One region of the Pradoshia sp. D12 genome, then DNA from elsewhere that is predicted to be linked to it. Evidence: predicted binding sites of a transcription regulator. Region 1 holds the regulator's gene; each other region holds the start of a gene.
What was found. The regulator Rex, encoded in region 1, represses fermentation and respiration genes when NADH is low (regulators of the CRP and FNR family bind a similar motif). The targets are predictions, from matches to a motif close to TTGTGAAATATTTCACAA.
Positions count from the first base shown of each region.

Region 1 (3,296 bases):
CGAGCCAGCTTAATGTATCGATATCAAGATGGTTGGTCGGCTCGTCTAGAATCAGTAAATCAGGTTTCGTTAATAATAATTTACCTAGTGCAAGCCTGGTTTTTTGGCCGCCGCTTAAGGAATTAATAGATGTAGTATAATCATAATCCGAGAAACGCAGACCGTGTAAGACAGAACGTACATCTGCTTCCATTTGGTAACCGCCAGAATTTTTAAATTGCTCCTGGAGACGATCGTAATCTTTTAATACCCGGTTATATTTTTGTTCATCATTGTAGACAGAAGGATCAGCCATAGATTTTTCCAATAATCTCAATTCATCTTCTTGTTTTTGTAAGCCTTCAAAAACAGAGATCATTTCATCCCAAATAGAGCGGTCTGATTGGAGACCGGTATTTTGAGCCAAATATCCAATCGAAACATCTTTTGGCTTATAGATCTCCCCACTGTCATGTGAAAGGTGACCTGCAATGATCTTAAGCAGGGTGGATTTTCCTGCACCGTTTCTGCCAACAAGTGCTATACGGTCTTTCGTTTGAACTTCGAGCTTAATAGTAGATAAAATTGCTTCAGCTCCATAATATTTGGATACATTATTAACTTGTAAAATAATCATATTCTCACCTCAAGAAGTACATACCTTAAGTGTAGCCTACTCTTGATAAGCACCGCAACTTAATAGAAAATTTGTGAATACTCACACAAAAATTACCAAAAATGATAGAAATATTATAGAATAGGAATAGGAGAATAAACTTTCAGTGAATTTACGTGCTTTATTAATCAGGAAAGATCCCATATGATTGGTACCGCGGAGGTAACCTGGAAACAATCAGAACCGCTAGTCCTAGTATTTTGCTCGAATATAAAATTAACGAATCATTGATAAAAAAGCGGCGTATTATACATAGCTAAGATAGTTAGAATTATGGTAGTGAAGAAAACTTCTGATATAATTTCTATGTGGTACCCGGGCACTCCAAGGATTAGATATTGATTTTATATGGAAAAAAGCTGAAAATATGAATAGATTAATTATTCGTATAATCTTAAAAACGAAAGTAAGAAATAACAGCTGTTTCAGCAATACTTGATTAACCTTATATGTTATGTGCAAAGCAATCGAAAAATCAATGGTTATTGAAGGAAACTATTTTCATTGGAAAACCGGGGGGGTAAAACCAGTCGGGATTATCAAAGGCAGTTTTGATATATGGAGTAACGATTGACAAGAAAGAATAGGGAGAAGGGAATTAATTTTGCAGGAAAATACTAAAATACCGCAGGCTACAGCCAAACGACTTCCATTATATTATCGTTTTATACAAAATCTACACGCGTCAGGAAAACTACGAGTTTCTTCCGCAGAACTAAGTGAAGCTGTTAAAGTAGATTCAGCTACTATACGAAGAGATTTCTCGTACTTTGGTGCTTTAGGTAAAAAAGGGTATGGTTACAATGTTAATTATCTATTATCCTTCTTTAGAAAAACTCTCGATCAAGATGAGATTACAAAGGTAGCTCTAATTGGAGTCGGGAATCTAGGTACAGCTTTCTTAAATTATAATTTTATGAAAAATAATAATACAAAGATTGAAATGGCGTTTGATGTTTCTCCTGATAAAGTAGGAACCCTTATAGGGGATGTTCCGCTCTATCATATGGATGAACTGGAGAAAAAACTTGAAAAGCAAGATATTAGTGTAGCTATTTTAACAGTTCCATCACAGGTTGCCCAATCTATTACAGATCGTTTAGTGGCTGCGAACATTAAGGCTATTTTAAACTTTACGCCGGCACGTCTGAATGTGCCAGACAGCATTCGTGTCCATCATATTGACCTTGCAGTCGAATTGCAATCATTAGTATATTTTCTTAAACATTATCCATCCGGAAATACGGAAGATACAGAATAAAAAATCTCGAAGGTTTTCCCTCCGAGATTTTTTTTGTTATTCTTTTGGTTTTTCACTTTTCATTTTCTTTATTTGCTTATGAATCATCACCAAGCGGATTCCTGAACCAACATCAAGTGTAGCCAGTATGATCAGGAAATAGGTAAAGAAATCCCAACCGCTGCGTGATACATTTTGAACAGCAAAAAATATAAAAATAGCACCTAAAATTAAGTAAGTCGTTGCCATATACAACGGTGAACGTCTCATAACAAACCTCCGATAAAGCTTTGAACTTTATTAAGCTCTTCCATATTTTTTAATATATCATCTTTGTAAAGTGATTGTACGATTACAACTAATGTATTCATAGTAATGTGGGCAAAAATAGGAACAAGGATTCTCTTTGTTTTAACATATAAATAAGCAAATGTGAATCCCATTGCTGTATAAAGCAGGATATGTACAAATTCCATGTGAGCAACGGCAAAGATCAGTGAACTGATTAACGCGCTCAGGAAGAAATTCAATCGCTTGTGTAATGTGCCAAAGATAATTTTCCTAAAGACAATCTCTTCTAAAAATGGCCCAAGTACAGAACTGACTACCATAACAAGCGGTACTGCCTCAATGAGACCGAGTATATTCTGTGTATTTTCAGACCCGGTAGGAATACCAATAATTCGTTCGATATTACCAGCTATAGATTGTGAAAACAAAGCAAGAAATACTCCGCCAATTGCCCAGCCGATCGAAGCTCCCACACTTGCCTGATCGCCTAAGCTTCTATTATTTTTTTCATATCTCAGTAGGACTAGAGTAATGATAGAAGCCAGAATAAAGCTTATAACAATCCAATACCCTGCAGCCAATACTTCTATCCGTTCCGCGGGGATATTCGTGTTCGATAAGAAAACCAGCATAATTGGGATACCAAGAATAGAAGAAAATTGCATGGCAATATAGGTAATGAGAATTGACCAGTAATATTTTTTCAAATAGAAAAACTCCCTTAATCTTTTATATAGATATTAGATTGCGTATATCTTTAATTTTAACCGTTTTTACCTCATAGTTACAATTGCGAAACATTTTCCTTCTCTTCATCTACCAAACTGAAATAAAAAGGATATTTAGACCTTATTTGGGTAAGATAAATAAATGGTGATAAAATTTAAAAATTTTAACTAATATTACTTGCAAATCATTGGTTCTTTATTTAAACTATAAATTGTGTTAGCACTCAACGATGATGAGTGCTAATAAAAATGGAGATAACTTTAAGGAGGTAGTTTTACTTGTTAAAGCCACTAGGAGATCGCGTTGTGATTGAACTTGTCGCACAAGAGGAAAAAACTGCAAGCGGCATCGTGTTACCAGACACTGCCAAAGAAAAACCAT
Region 1 covers NZ_CP044545.1:248,295-251,590, forward strand. Annotated here, with positions in the region: gene F7984_RS01415 (ABC-F family ATP-binding cassette domain-containing protein) at 1-616, opposite strand, end outside; gene F7984_RS01420 (redox-sensing transcriptional repressor Rex) at 1,257-1,916, shown strand; gene F7984_RS01425 (YdiK family protein) at 1,953-2,165, opposite strand; gene F7984_RS01430 (CPBP family intramembrane glutamic endopeptidase) at 2,162-2,893, opposite strand; gene groES (co-chaperone GroES) at 3,194-3,296, shown strand, end outside.

Region 2 (3,296 bases), 780 kb from region 1:
TTCAATAGCTTTTAAGGCTAAACCATCTGTATAATCATTTGCCATTACAGACACATAAGCCTCAATGGCATGTGTTAAAACGTCCATCCCTGTATCAGCTGTGATATTTTTAGGAACAGTCATGACAAACTGGGAATCCAGGATTGCTACATCCGGTGTTAAGGCATAGTCAGCCAGCGGATACTTTACATTCGTTTCTTTATCCGTAATAACCGCAAATGGCGTTACTTCAGAACCAGTACCGGAGGTGGTCGGGATGGCAACAAATTGGGCTTTTTCACCTAAGTCAGGATATTTATACGTACGTTTCCTGATATCAATGAATTTTTGTTTAATGTTAAAGAATGATGTTTCCGGTTGTTCATAGAATAACCACATGCCCTTCGCTGCATCCAGCGCAGAACCACCGCCCAGAGCGACAATTACATCCGGCTCAAAGCTATGCATTAATTTAGCACCCTTGAATACTGTTTCATCAGATGGATCCGGTTCAACATCCGCAAACATTTCGATTGCTTCAATCCCTTTATTTTTCCATAAATATTCTTTAACAATATCAACATAACCAAGGCTTACCATGCCTGGATCCGTTACAATAAAGGCACGTTTGATTCTTCTCATTTTTGCTAGATACTGTGTGGAATACTTCTCAAAATAAATTTTTGGCGGCAATTTAAACCATTGCATATTATTACGACGCTGTGTCATCATCTTCACGTTAATCAAGTGAGTAGCTGATACATTTTCAGAAACTGAGTTATTTCCATAAGAGCCACAACCAAGTGTTAAAGATGGAATGAAGGCATTATAGATGTCACCAATTCCTCCTTGAGCAGATGGGGAATTTACAATAATACGACATGCTTTCATTTTTATTCCGTATTCCCGTTGGATTTGTTCATTGGTGCTATGAATAACGGCCGAGTGTCCAAGACCACCTAAGTTCAGCATATCCATACATGCACCAAAGCCCTCTTCCGTAGATTTAACACGGATACACGCCAATACCGGACTTAATTTTTCACGAGATAAAGGATATTGTGGACCTGCACCATCAATTTCGGCAATTATTATTTTGGTATGCTCAGGTACTTTAATTCCAGCCATTTCAGCTATCTCATTAGCAGATTTTCCAACAATATGAGCATTAACGGCACATGATTGTTCATCAATAACAAGACGTTCAAGTTTCTTTAATTCTTTATCATTTACAAAATAGCAGTTATTTTTTATAAACTCTTGTTTAACTTCTTCATAGATCTGATCATCTACAATAATAGCTTGCTCAGAGGCACAGATCATGCCGTTATCAAAAGACTTCGATAAAATAACATCATTGACTGCACGCTTTACTTTAGCTGACTTTTCAATATAACAAGGTACGTTACCAGGACCTACACCTAGTGCCGGCTTACCTGTAGAATAAGCTGATTTAACCATTCCTGCTCCGCCTGTCGCAAGCACTAATGCGATATCTTTATGATTCATTAATTGCTTTGTAGCTTCAATGGATGGGTGCTCAATCCATTGAATACATCCTTTAGGAGCACCTGCAGCTACGGCAGCATCATGCAGGACTTGCGCCGCCTTCTTGGAGCATTCTTGTGCTGATGGATGGAAAGCAAATATAATTGGGTTACGTGTCTTAATAGATATTAAAGCTTTAAACATAGTAGTCGAAGTAGGATTCGTAACTGGTGTGACACCTGCAACAATTCCGACAGGCTCTGCAATCTCCATGACACCTGTTTGTTGATCTTCACGAATGACACCAACCGTTTTATCGTATTTAATACTGTGCCAAATATATTCCGTTGCAAACATGTTTTTAGTACATTTATCTTCGTAAATCCCTCTGCCAGTCTCTTCCACCGCCATTTTAGCTAAAAGCATGTGTTGATCAAGACCGGCAATTGCCATTTGATGAACAATCTCATCGATTTTTTCTTGATCAAATGTCTCAAATGTACGCAGGGCCGATTTTCCATTTTCGATTAACTCTTCAATCATCTCAGATACCTTAAGGACTTCTTCTATTTTTTCTTCTTTAACAGCCATTTCAATTTCCTCCTTATAGAAAACTTAGTATTGGTCGTAAATAGTCCCACAGGGATAAAATACGTCCCTATTAGTGAAAAAAATTACTGAACATCCTATCTGACAATTTAATTTTATCAGATTATTTAAAATCAGTCTGTAAACAATTTGTGAACACCTTCACCTTACAGATTGTGAAATACTTCACATACTTATTATATGCCTGCTTTATGTATTTGTCTAACTGTAGTCATTATTTTTTGAATTTAAGTCCTTTGTCATAGATCCACTTCTATCGGATTGACAGAGAAGTCTTTATATTGACAAAATAATAAACTCAAGTAAAGTAATTCTTAAATAGAACTGAAGGGAGAATGATTCCTATGTACAAAAAAGCCCTCTTACTGGCAGGCTTAGTTTTTTCTTTAACTGCATGCTCTTCTGGTAATGAAGAAGAATCGCAAAAACCACTAACAGAAGAAGAAAAAATATATGCCAATAACTGTGCTTCCTGCCATGGCAATGCTTTAGAAGGCTATGCCGGACCAAAGCTTGAGGATATCGGAAATAGTATGAGTAAGGATGAAATCCTGGATATAATCAATAACGGTGCGAAAGGAATGCCTGCAGGAATAATCAAAGGCGAGGATGCAGAGAAAGTTGCTGCATGGCTTGCTGAGAAAAAGTAGAATAGAGATTTAAAGAGAGATATGGAATCAATGGTTTATGGTTTAATGAAAATTAAACAGCACTAAGAAATGCCGTTACCACTACGTAACGGCATTTCTTAGTGTTCTATATAATCCTTTTGTCTATCTTGTACGGCAAATTGTTGCGATGCTAAACCAATACGATTTTCATACATTTTCTGCGCCATAACTTTCTTAGCCATTTGAGCTGCTTCCATATAGTACTCATCGCTTACTGTAGCTTTGATTGAAAATCGTAAGCCATACAATGAAGATAAGCCATGAACTTGATAGGGTTCGAGATATTCTCCTTTTAAATCAGTTTTGAGATAATGGATTTGCTTTTGGTTGAGTTCATCACATACCTCAGCAAGTAACTCTTCTATTTTTGCAGGATTCTCTTGGAAACTAACAATTACGCTCTCAAAAATTCTTCTCCTTTCAACATTTCCGTTTTCTACTTTGCGAATTTCACCATTTGGAACTGTCATTAGTTTTCCGTTAAGTAATCGGATTTTCACCACTCTAAATCCCATATCCTCTACTGTCCCACCATCTATTTCCCCATTT
Region 2 covers NZ_CP044545.1:3,400,110-3,403,405, forward strand. Annotated here, with positions in the region: gene adhE (bifunctional acetaldehyde-CoA/alcohol dehydrogenase) at 1-2,058, opposite strand, end outside; gene F7984_RS16470 (c-type cytochrome) at 2,421-2,726, shown strand; gene F7984_RS16475 (mechanosensitive ion channel family protein) at 2,825-3,296, opposite strand, start outside.
Region 2: a site for Rex is predicted at 2,230-2,247, ahead of adhE (bifunctional acetaldehyde-CoA/alcohol dehydrogenase). Genes of this name have one in related genera too.

Region 3 (3,296 bases), 760 kb from region 1:
CCCCATTAAAAGAGTCGAATTGAATGCCAAGCAGCTCATATATTTTCTCGAATTCCTTCAGGGATTCTTCTTTGAACCATTTCCATAATTTCGTGGCTTCTTCGTCCCCATCTTCCAGCTTTTTGAACCAGTCACGTCCCTGTTGCTCTAGCTCAAGTTCTGTTTCGGCTTTTTCATGAAAGATAATATATAACTTTAAAAGTTCGCTGATGGGACTCTTTTTAACTTTTTCTTCATTTCCCCAAGCTTTATAGGCTACAATTAATTTTCCGAATTGAGTGCCCCAATCACCAATGTGATTAATTTTAACAGGGGTATAACCGCATTTTTTAATAATATTGGCTATAGAGGCTCCGATTACTGTGGAGCGAAGGTGCCCCATCGAAAAGGGCTTGGCGATATTGGGTGAAGACATATCAATTGCGATATTTTCACCATGTCCAAGAGAAAGTGTGCCGTACTGATGTTGATCAGTTAATATCGTATTCATTACTCTTTCACTGATAGACTTTTTATCGAGGAAAAAGTTAACATACGGTCCAATAGCTTTTACATCCTCATAACGTTCATCCTTTAGTTGGTCAGCTAATGTTACTGCAATTTTCTGCGGAGATTGCTTCCACAGTTTTGCGAGAGTGAAACAGGGAAATGCCAAATCTCCATGCTCTTTGTTCTTTGGGGTTTCGACCAAAGACAAGCATGTTTCAAGATTTAAGTCACCTTTTAGTACTTCATTCATATGAGAAGCTACATCTAGTTTTATATCCATATCCTCAGCCTCCAGTAAAATATAATAAAAAAAGCCCGCCTCTTAAAAATCTTTAAGAGACGGGCTGTAAACCCGCGGTACCACTCTGCTTGTTCTAATGAACCACCTTAACTTTATAACGGAAAAGTCCGGCCCAAACTACTAAAGTTGTTCGAATGAGCATTTCAGAAGGGCGTTCCTTAAAACCATTAATACCAGGCTCTCACCATTCCCGGCTCGCTATAATTTGTATTTTAAGTACTATTCTTCATCATAAATATTATCTTTATTATTTTATATACAAATAGTATAGAAATTCCGAATAGAAAGTCAATACAAAATATTCTTTTGTATGAATATATTGCTCATCTATGCACAAATGAGTATAAATAGAATTATAGAACTTAGTAAAAGGAGTATTTTATTATGAATAAGGAAAAAAGACTCGCTATTATTAAGCAGGTAATTCAGAATAATGAAATTAAAACTCAGGAACAGCTGGTCGAAGAATTATCTAAGCAAGGGTTGCATATTACACAAGCCACCATTTCTCGAGATATCCGGGAATTAAGCCTGGTAAAATATCCATCTAAGACCGGAGGGACGAAGTATGGATTTATCGGAGATCATAAGTACAATGACACAATGAAACTACGTAAAAAAATGCAAGACGCATTATTAAATATTGAAAGAATAGAATATTTTATTATCCTAAAAGTATTACCTGGCCATGCCCACTCATTTGGGGCAATTTTAGATGAACTTGAGTGGGAAGAGAAGGCGGCAACTATATGTGGGAATGATACCTGTATGATTATTTGCCGTACAATCCATCAAGCAGAGGCCCTGGAAGAAAGGTTAAGAACAGTTGCAAATTTATAAGAAATATTTTTTTATATTTCAAGTATGATATGCAAAAAAATATACATAGTTATGCGAAATAATAGGAAATTAAAAATAATTAATTGAATATTCATACATAAACTTTTCTATTTAAAGAGATTTATGTGAGGATTTACACATTTTTTGTGTGTAAAAAATCACAAATCTCTTTTTTTCGTTCCTTTACACTAAAAATGTAAGAAAAATAAGGTGTGCAGGAGGAAAGGCAATATGACAAATCCAATTCATGTTACTTCTGAAATCGGCACTTTAAAAACTGTAATGTTAAAGCGTCCCGGAAAAGAAGTAGAAAATCTTACTCCGGAATATCTGGAGAGACTATTGTTTGATGATATTCCTTATTTGCCGATTATTCAGGAAGAGCACGATTATTTTGCTAATACACTAAGAGATCAAGGAATAGAAGTTTTATACCTTGAGAAGCTTGCTGCAGAATCTCTTACAAATCCTGAAGTGAAAGAGGAATTTGTTAGCCGCATGCTTGAAGAAAGCAATGCAAAGGTACAGGGTACATTTGAAAATCTTAAAGAGTATTTATTATCATTTTCAAATGAAGACATGGTTGACAAAATTATGTCCGGTATCCGCAAAAATGAACTGGAGATCAGCAAAAAAACACATTTGTATGAATTGATGGAAGACCATTATCCATTCTATACAGATCCAATGCCAAACCTGTATTTTACGCGGGACCCGGCAGCAGCTATCGGAAACGGTTTAACAATTAATAACATGCGCGAACCTGCAAGACGCAGAGAGTCCATGTTCATGGAATATATTATCAAGCATCATCCACGTTTTGCTGGTAAAGATGTTCCTGTATGGCTTGACCGTACTTATCATAACCCAATTGAGGGGGGAGATGAACTGGTATTAAGCCCAGAAGTAGTCGCAATCGGTGTTTCAGCAAGAACATCTGCTAAAGCAATCGAAAAATTCGCGCTTAGCATCTTGAATAAACAAAATCAATTCAAGAAAGTAATAGCTATTGAAATACCTAGCTGCCGTGCATTCATGCACCTGGATACTGTATTTACAATGGTAGACTACAATAAATTTACAATGCATCCGATGATTCAGGGACCTGGCGGTAAAATGAATATTTACATCCTTGAAAAAGGCGCTGATGAATTTAATGTAAATATCACACACCGTACTGACATTAAAGAGACTTTAAAAGAAGTGCTTAACTTGCCTGAACTTGAAATCATCCTTTGTGGTGACGGAGATGAAATCGCAGCTCCACGTGAACAGTGGAATGATGGTTCCAATACACTGGCGATTGCACCTGGTGTAGTTGTTACATATGACCGTAACTATATCTCAAACGAGTGCTTACGCAAACATGGTGTAAAAGTTATTGAAATCAAAAGCTCTGAATTGTCTCGTGGCCGTGGGGGCCCACGCTGCATGAGCATGCCTCTAGTACGTGAAGACATTTAATAAAAGATTTAGTTGATTAAAAGGTTATCGTTGGAGGGAGTATATAAAATGATTAAAACAAGACCAGACCTTAAAGGTAGAAGTTTCTTGGCTGAGAAAGATTTCACTGAAGAAGAATTCTTACACATGATTGATTTTGCTGCTGAGTTAAAGGAAAAGAAAAAACAAGGCATTCCTCACCGTTATATGGAAGGTAAAAATA
Region 3 covers NZ_CP044545.1:3,425,845-3,429,140, reverse strand. Annotated here, with positions in the region: gene argS (arginine--tRNA ligase) at 1-769, opposite strand, end outside; T-box leader at 822-1,032, opposite strand; gene argR (arginine repressor) at 1,175-1,630, shown strand; gene arcA (arginine deiminase) at 1,862-3,094, shown strand; gene argF (ornithine carbamoyltransferase) at 3,143-3,296, shown strand, end outside.
Region 3: a site for Rex is predicted at 1,754-1,771, ahead of arcA (arginine deiminase). Genes of this name have one in related genera too.

Region 4 (3,296 bases), 210 kb from region 1:
GTAGTAAAACGAGTAAAAAAACAATTATACTTTTAAGCCATTATGATGTAGTTGGGGTTGAAGATTACGGACGCCTTGCACCGCTCGCTTTTTCACCATTGGAATGTACAAGTGCAATGGCAGAGGAAAACCTTTCAGTTGATGCCGAGCAGGATTTGAAGTCTGGAGAGTGGATCTTTGGAAGAGGAATTATGGATATGAAAGCCGGACTTGCTATTCAGATGGCTTTACTATCAGAAGCTGCCGAACATGGCAATTTGAAACATAACTTATTATTTTTAGCTACACCGGATGAAGAGAGATATTCGGCCGGAATGTTTGCGGGAGTTGAGTTGATTAAGGGACTCAAGGACCAATATCAACTGGATTTGGAAGTGGCCATTTGCTCGGAGCCGAGTTTTGGTGCATATCCAGGAGACCGTACAAAATATTTTTATACAGGATCTGTGGGTAAGTTATTGCCCTTAATTTTTTGTGTAGGAACTGAAACACATGTAGGCGAACCGCTTGAGGGCATGAATGCCGCCTGGATGGCAGGTGTGATAGCGGAAAGACTGGAGTTATCCTTAGCCTTTTTAGAACAAGAACGCGGGGAACAGAATCCTCTGCCTACGATCTTAAAATTAATGGATCTAAAAGAAGCATATAATGTCCAAACGCCAACTGCAGCATATGTACTAGCTAATATCCTTACGCTAAAGCAAAATCCGGAAGAAGTCATAAACAAGCTGAAAGATATTGGCGAAGAAAGCAGCAGGTATATAGAAGGACGGTTATCAAATATTTATGATTTACTTGGGTATGGAAGACATGGTTCAAGAAAACCTAACCTTAAGCCCAGTGTATATACTTATCAAGAGTTATTTGATAAAGGCTGTAGAGAATATGGCCATATGTTTATGAAAGAAATAAACGCAAAGATTGCATTGCTCGAACAGGACGCAGGCATGAATATGGCCAAATTAACAGCTGAAATTGCAGATGTAGTGGCAGCGTTTTTCAAATCAGAGGCCCCTTTTTATATGATCATGCTCGCTCCACCTTATTATCCACACGTTTATTTGGAAGATGATGAAAGGGATCAGAAAGCAAAAGGTATAGTAGAGCACTGCGTTAGGATCGCTAAAGAGAAATTTAATGAAGAAATAAAGATCATGTCTTATTTTCCAGGGCTTTCCGATGTAAGCTATTGCCGTTTACGTGATCGTGATTTAGTGATGCCGGTGTTAGAAAATGAAATGCCTCTATACGGGAAGGGGTATAATCTTCCGCTTTCTATTATTGGGGAATTGGATATACCAGCCGTAAATATCGGTCCATATGGTAAGGACGCACACAAACGTACAGAAAGGCTGCATATTCCATTTTCCACTGAGGTTGTTCCCAAATTGCTTAAACAAGTGGTCTATGGCTGCCAATAATGATGTTCTTTTTGTACTATATTGCCTCAACTTACCTGCCATAATTCTCGCCTTTCTGTAGAAAATGATAATAAGGGAAGGAGGTAGGATTATGGCGAGAGGTAAAGGTTTTAATCATAAACGTAAAAGTCATCCTGGGAATTTTCCTCACCATGCTGAAACGGGTGGAAATCAGGAACAACATACAAACCACGAACAATATATTGTGACGAAGGAAGCCTTTAAAAATAGATCAGACGTGCATAAATGACAGAATTGTTATATAATGGTATCTATAAAGGCATCTGTATTTAAGAACAGATGCCTTTTATAGTACAGTTTAGCTTTCAGAGTGGATTTTACTATAACAGTTTTATTTACTGTCAAGGGTTCCTGATATTAGAATTATTCGAAAATAGAAAGAAAAGATTGATTTAACAACGTTGTTTTCGATTTCACCAGATTGTCATAATTTACATGTTCACTTTTTCACATATAATGTGTATTATAAGAGTATAGAAAGCTGTTATATAATTTAAAAAAGCTGAACATCTAGAAATTTGAAATAATGTTCCTGAACGTAATATTAGGAGGTAAAATAAAATGGCAATGGTTATGGATAATGTAACTAAAAAAGATGCATGGAGAGGCTTTGCTGGCGGAGATTGGCAGAATGAAGTTAACACACGTGACTTCATTATGAAAAACATCACTCCATACACAGGAAACGATGAATTCTTAGAAGGCCCAACAGAAGCTACAAAAGAATTATGGAAGCAAGTAATGGAACTTACTAAACAAGAACGTGAAGCAGGCGGCGTCCTTGATCTTGATTCTAAAATTGTTTCTACTATTACATCACATGGTCCTGGATATTTAAATAAAGAACTTGAAACAATTGTTGGTTTCCAAACAGATAAACCATTCAAACGTTCTCTTCAACCATTCGGTGGTATCCGTATGGCGGTAGCTGCAGCTGAATCTTACGGATTCACAGTAGATGAAGAAGTGCAAAAAATCTTCACTGATTACCGCAAAACACATAACCAAGGTGTATTCGATGCTTATACGGATGAAATGAAGCTTGCTCGTAAGGCTGGTATCATCACTGGTCTTCCAGATGCATACGGACGCGGACGCATCATCGGTGACTACCGTCGTGTAGCATTATACGGTGTAGACTTCTTGATCGCTGAACGTAAGAAAGATTTGAAAAACTACGGATTAAGAACAATGTCCGAAGAAGTTATTCGTCAACGTGAAGAATTAAGCGAGCAAATCCGTGCTTTAGGTGAATTAAAACAATTAGCTGAGATTTATGGTTATGATATCTCTAAACCAGCTACAAATGCAAAAGAAGCAGTACAATGGTTATACTTTGCTTACCTTGCTGCAATTAAAGAACAAAACGGTGCAGCGATGTCACTAGGACGTACATCTTCCTTCCTTGATATTTATATCGAACGTGACCTTCGTGAAGGCACATTAACTGAACAAGAAGCACAAGAGATCATCGATCACTTTGTTATGAAGCTTCGTCTTGTAAAATTTGCTCGTACACCTGATTACAACCAATTGTTCAGTGGAGACCCTACTTGGGTAACAGAATCAATCGGTGGTATGGCATTAGACGGAAGAACACTTGTAACGAAAAACTCTTTCCGTTTCTTGCATACATTAACAAACCTTGGACCAGCTCCAGAACCAAACTTGACTGTATTATGGTCTACGAAGTTCCCAGAAGGGTTCAAACGTTTCTGTGCAAAAATGTCTATCCAAACAAGTGCGATTCAGTACGAAAACGATGACATCATGATCAGAGAATACGGCGATGACTACGGTATTGCTTGCTGTGTATCCGCAATGCGTATCGGTAAACAAATGCAATTCTTCGGA
Region 4 covers NZ_CP044545.1:460,998-464,293, forward strand. Annotated here, with positions in the region: gene F7984_RS02315 (M20/M25/M40 family metallo-hydrolase) at 1-1,421, shown strand, start outside; gene F7984_RS18865 (hypothetical protein) at 1,513-1,671, shown strand; gene pflB (formate C-acetyltransferase) at 2,004-3,296, shown strand, end outside.
Region 4: a site for Rex is predicted at 1,878-1,895, ahead of pflB (formate C-acetyltransferase). Genes of this name have one in related genera too.